2 linked regions of the Prochlorococcus marinus str. MIT 0919 genome follow. The protein of the gene in region 1 binds, or shares a complex with, the protein of each later gene. Links are inferred from orthologs where the notes say so. Each region holds a gene or a part of one and is shown on either strand. Other genes may lie near its edges.

Region 1 (3,143 bases):
TAGCCAGCATCAACATTCTAGAGGAGTGCAAATAGCAGAAGGAACAAGGTTTTCCCCTATGAACCCTGTATTTATTTTAAAAGCCAAGTTAGAAAAATAATTTTAATTTCTATGATTTGTCAGGCTTAGCCTCGTGTGGCAACCCCCAGCCCAGCTTATTCCTAAGGACTTGAAAGAATTCATGGTCAGATAAACGTATAAATTTTACAGGGTGGTTACTTCGTCTAATCAAAACTCGATCCTCAGGCCAGACATAACATCCTGCTGTACCATCAACAACCATCATTAACCTTTCAGGTGTAGCAGGAAAAACAGTAACTGGTTCTAAATCACTAAATACTAGAGCTCGAGACGCCAAAGAATGTGGCGCTATAGGCGTCAACTGGAGAACAGGACAATCGGGGGTAATTACAGGCCCGCCAGCGCTTAGAGAATAGGCAGTCGATCCTGTGGGAGTTGAAAGGATAACTCCATCAGCAGAGATATCAACTGGCGCATGTTTCCCAATAGATATTTCAAAGTGACACATACTTGTAAGAGGTTCCCTATGTAAAGCCATCTCATTCAGGCAAAGCGCTTCCCATCTCCTTTGATCACCTCTCATAACGCTCACTACCAGGCTAGTCCTAAGCTCGATATCCCACTGCCTTGATAAAACTTGATCTAGTGCCTTATCAAGATCCGATAGATAAGTCTCGGCTAAAAAGCCTAAATGGCCCGTATTTATGGTCAATATCGGGACTTGAACTGGAGCAGTCTGCCTAGCTGCTGATAAAACTGTTCCATCTCCACCAAGCACTATGGCCAACTTCATTGAAGAATCAAAACCGTCTGGGACACATGCGCTATAACCAAGCATTCTCATGTGCTGGTCTGGGTTAGCGAAACCAACCATGCCACCTGAGCTACTTGCTCTAACTACTTCATAGCCAGATTCCTCACACTTTTTCTGAATCGTGAGAGCAATTTCTACAGCAAGCTCTTTCCCGTCATTGACAATCAGTCCTAACTTTGGCACTGGTCAAGAAAGATAACGATTAAAGCCATTTTGAAGTAGATATGTTTTTAGTTTTGAATTTATTTTAATAAAAAAATTAACCTCACTTTAAACCTAAAACTGCTCAAGAAATCTCAGGTCACTTGTATAAAGACGTCTAATGTCATCTATACCATGTCGCACCATACAGAAACGCTCCACACCAAGGCCTGCTGCAAACCCTGTCCACCTTTCAGAGTCAATTCCTAAACCTTCCAAGACAGCTGGGTCTACCATCCCACATCCCATAACTTCTAACCATTTACCTCGCCATTGAACATCCACCTCAGCTGATGGCTCTGTAAAAGGGAAATAACTAGCTCTAAATCGCACTGGCAAATCCCCAAAGAATGCCTTCAAGAAAGCCATTACAGTCCCCCGTAGATGACTAAAGTCCAGTCCTTCATCTATTGCTAACACCTCTATCTGGTGAAAAACTGGAGAATGTGTTGAATCAACTGCATCGCGACGATATACCCTTCCAGGTGCCACAATTCTTACAGGTGGCGGGTTTTTCTCTAAATATCTAATTTGAACTGGAGAAGTATGAGTTCGCAAAAGTGAGTTTCCACCTAAATAAAATGTATCTTGCATATCCCTTGCAGGATGATTTTCTGGAATATTGAGAGCTTCGAAATTGTAATAATCATTTTCCACCTCAGGCCCCTCTTCGACGACATAACCCAATCCACAAAATAAATCTATAATTTCCTCTTTGGTTGAATTCAAAGGGTGTCTTCGGCCTAATGGTGTACCAACAGCTGGGATAGTGACATCAAGAGTTTCTTTGGTTATTAATTCAGTTAGAGCTTTGGACTGGATCTTCTTAAGACGTTTTGAAATGAGATCTAATAAAAGATTCTTTAACAAATTTGCTCTTTGACCCACTACTGGTCTTTCGCTAGGACTAAGCCCGCTCATAGCACCAAGTATTTTCGAGAGGCTTCCTTTCTTTCCAAGCAAATCAACTCTTAACTTTTCAAGTGATGCCTCTTCTGCTATCTGCCCAATTTCTTTTGCAGCCTTTTGCTCTAAACGATCAAGTTCATCAGTAAGCTGCTTAAGAGATAAAGTTTCACTCACGAGTAAAAAGTATTGAATACAAACTTTAAACAGCAATGGGACAAAACTTCGCCTAAAGGATGCTCACATTAATGAAACCTTTGAAAATTCTAATTAGCAATGATGATGGTGTTTTTGCAGATGGGATAAGAACCTTAGCCTCCAAAGCAGCCATTAGAGGGCATAAAGTAACTGTTGTATGTCCTGATCAAGAGCGCTCTGCTACTGGTCATGGCCTTACATTGCAATCACCAATACGGGCAGAGAGTGCAAACGAATTATTTGAGCAAGGAGTATCTGCATGGGGCTGCAACGGAACTCCTGCTGATTGCATAAAACTTGCTCTAAATGAACTGCTTGACGAACAGCCCGATTTGGTTCTCTCTGGAATCAATCATGGACCCAACCTGGGAACAGATGTTTTCTGTTCTGGGACAGTAGCTGCAGCTCTTGAAGGTACTCTCGCAGGCATTCCATCATTATCAGTAAGTATTGCAAGTTTTCAATGGAGAGATTTTGCATATGCAAGCCAATTAGCCCTAAATATTGCTGAAAAAGCACTTACTCAAGCTTGGCCCAAAAAACTGCTTTTAAACTTAAATGTGCCACCTTGCAACTCATCAGAAATGGGTGACTTAAGTTGGACAAGGCTATCTATAAGGCAATATGAGGAGCAGTTCTGCAAACGAATAGACCCTAGAGGTAATACTTACTACTGGATGGCTGGCAAAGCAGTTAAGGACCTATATTCTGCAGGTGAAGGTCCATCTTCTTGGCCTAGTGATGTTGCACAAATAGAGTCAAATTCTCCTTCAATTACTCCTATTCAACCTGACCTTTTCTGGAGAGGTGATATTAATGAACTTCCTTCATTTAATTGAAATTATTACTTACTTCTATAAATTCTTTGCAAAAGCCAAAGAGAAAATATTAATCCAATCAAATGAGCAAAAAGAACTTGTGTATTGCTTAAAACAGAAAGCATTTCCAATGAGGTGATGGGATAATTATTCATATCAAACTTCCCAACTCCCAAAGATATCCC
Region 2 (3,075 bases), 390 kb from region 1 along the record:
AAGTTTTTAGCTTTACAAACAAGCCTAAAGTGAAGTGGTTTGTTTGAAATCTGGAAAGAACTTTTTGAACAACTTGTCAGCTGCAATAGTCCTGTTCTTTAGTTTGGCGTAGAATGGTACACCTCATGAACGTTTAGATCTATTCTAACGCCTTTCGATGCACTCTTTGTTAATGGATGCCGATGGACCTTATTTGCGGTCATGCGAATTTAAGGTCGCTTTAGATATAAGCTAACAAGCCATGACTTTACAAGCTATTTGTAATTTCAAAAAAATTACTGCTTAAAAGTAGGATCTATGCCATACATATCTAGACAATGAAGGTATCTCTCTCCTGGTTAAAAGAACTTGTTAGTACCGATTTTAATGTCGAGCAAATAGCAGAATCGCTTTCTATAGCTGGGTTTGAAGTCGAAGATATAACAGATTTAGCACAAGGTTTTGAACATATTGTTATAGGCCGAATTGAAGAAATTAGCAACCACCCGAACGCTAATAAACTTAAGGTTTGCAAAGTACTTGTAGCTGGAGAACAAATTCTTCAAATCGTCTGTGGCGCTTCAAATGTTAGAGAGGGAATACATGTATTAGTAGCTAGAGAAGGTGCGTTCCTTCCTAAGCTTGGAATTAAAATAAAGTCAAGTGAACTTAGAGGAATACAAAGTGAAGGGATGATTTGTTCCTTGGACGAATTAGGTCTTCAATCTAAATGTGATGGGATTGCGATAATTGAGGAAATCTTATCTGAGACTCCTCTTTTAACTGATGACCCTTCTAAGTTGCTTGGTTTAAATGACGTTGTACTCGACTTCGCTATTACAGCTAATAGACCAGATGGAATGTCTATGCTTGGTATAGCAAGAGAATTATCTGCTATCACAGGTTCTTCCTTGCAATGTCCCCATATAAAAGATCAGGGCGAACTCAAGTTATTCAAGCCAGATGTTATTGACCAAAGGATTATTTCCTCTAATGAGATATACACAATAAATTATATTGAAGGAGTAAATGGTAGACTTTCATCTCCTAGTTGGTTGAAAGATAGATTAAAAAATGCTGGAATAAATAGCATTAATGCTGTCATAGATATAACTAACTACGTTATGGTCGAGTATGGTCAGCCATTGCATGCCTTTGATGCTGATTTGTTGAATAAACTATTAGGAAGAAAAGCTATAAGTTCAGACTTTGGTATCAGAATGGCCAAAAATAACGAAGAATTTTTAACATTAGACGGCAACAAGCATTTGTTATCAGATAAGTCTCCTGTTATAACTTGCGGGGGAATACCTATCGCAATAGCTGGAATTAGTGGAGGATTGAATAGTGGCGTTAACCTAAACACAAAAAATATTTGGTTAGAGGCAGCAGTTTTTACTTCGCCCTCTATTAGGATTTCATCTAGAGATATAGGTATTCGAACAGAATCTAGTAGCCGTTATGAAAAGGGAATTTCACCCTTGTTAACAATTGAAGCTAGTAATAGAGCTATAGATTTGTTAGATAAGGTTTTTAAATGTAAACTTTGCAGTAGGTGGACTACAAATGAATTTACATCAAAAATAAAAAGTATTAAATTACGTCGGAATCGATTACAGGAACTATTAGGTCTGATTAAAGATAAACCACAATCTAAAAGTAATTCTGATAACAATGATCAATCTTTACTAATTTACAATTCTAAAAGGAAACTTCATGATCATGAAATAACTGATTCATTAAAGCTATTAGGATGTATTGTTTCTACAAATGAAGATGGTTGGGATGTAAAAGTTCCTCCTAATAGATGTTTTGATTTAACCCGAGAAATTGATTTAGTTGAAGAGGTCGCAAGACTTGTTGGTTATGACAAATTTGATGTCAACCTTCCAGAACCACTATTACCTGGTGGCTTAACAGCTAATCAGAAAGTTTTAAGACTGATTTCCAATAGCTTATCCAACCTTGGCTTTTATGAAGTAGTCACATATTCACTGGTTGGAGCTAAAAAGAATGAGACTCTTATTCCTATATCAAATCCATTGTTAGCAGAAACAAGTCACTTACGATTAAATTTATGGGAAGAGCACTTACTTATATCTAAAAGAAATATCCATGCAGGAAGAGACTCTTGTTGGATATATGAAATAGCTAAAATATATATTGAAGAGGATTCTATGATTGTAGAAAAGGATATTTTGAGCGGCCTCTTGACCGGAGATCAAACTTTAGAGAAATGGTCAAGTGGAGGAAAGCAAAAAGAACTAGGGTATTACAAAGCAAGAGGGAAATTATCGCAACTGCTTGAAGGACTCAAGCTTTCTATAACGGATATTCCCCTAATAAACGATGATAGGCTTCATCCAGGACGTGCCTCTACATTAATTTTGGAAGGTCGCAATCTTGGATGTTTTGGACAAATACATCCAAAACTAAGTAAGAAATTAAGCCTGAATAGCAATACTTTTATATTTGATATTGATTTGAAAAAGTTATTGCAAGCGGCAACAAGAAAGAATAAATTAAATGTAAGCTTTAAGGAATACCCAACTGTTCCATACATGCAACGCGATATAGCGTGCATAGTCTCTAAAGATTGTGTGTCTTCTAAAATTACGAAGCACATTCAAAAATTAGGCTCTCCCTTACTCGAGAATGCTGAATTGATAGATAGGTTTGAAAGCGACATCATTGGGGAAGGAAAGGTTAGTTTGGCTTTTAGGCTTACTTATAGAGATAAAAAGGATACTCTCAAAGAAAAGGATATAAATCCACTACATACAAAAATACAGAATGCATTAACTGATATGTTTGATGCCGAAATAAGGAAATAGATGTTTCACTATTCTCACAAGAGACCCATATTTGGTCTTGAACTGGGTCTAGTCTGAGCCTAGGGAGAGAAATAAATGCATCATATAGAAAGTAATTTATCTGAACTAATTGCGGAACAATTTATTTGCTTGAATGAATTGCTGAGCTAAATATAAAATCTACTTGATACCAAACGGTACTCATAGCGAGACCAATATATAGACCAGGCTGAGACTAGAGAGGAATTTCTGCAGATAATCCTTTCTATGAATACTAGTTGGG

What was found.
Region 2: the proteins of pheS (region 1) and pheT are in contact, whole or in part, in a crystal structure (PDB 6P24), measured with the Escherichia coli proteins. The link is inferred for Prochlorococcus marinus str. MIT 0919 from one-to-one orthologs.

What each region holds. Positions count from the first base shown.
Region 1 is NZ_CP114779.1:687,178-690,320, forward strand. What follows is about bases 116-2,988. They hold pheS (phenylalanine--tRNA ligase subunit alpha), read right to left. Parts: upstream 2,120-2,988; coding sequence 1,112-2,119; downstream 116-1,111. Other genes in these bases: O5635_RS03810 (NAD(+) kinase), read right to left, coding at 116-1,018; surE (5'/3'-nucleotidase SurE), read left to right, coding at 2,191-2,979; O5635_RS03825 (DUF3611 family protein), read right to left, coding at 2,985-2,988. Outside these bases: O5635_RS03805 (bifunctional cobalt-precorrin-7 (C(5))-methyltransferase/cobalt-precorrin-6B (C(15))-methyltransferase), read left to right, coding at 1-100; more of O5635_RS03810, read right to left, coding at 110-115; more of O5635_RS03825, read right to left, coding at 2,989-3,143.
Region 2 is NZ_CP114779.1:297,204-300,278, forward strand. The notes cover bases 1-3,065. They hold pheT (phenylalanine--tRNA ligase subunit beta), read left to right. Parts: upstream 1-317; coding sequence 318-2,813; downstream 2,814-3,065.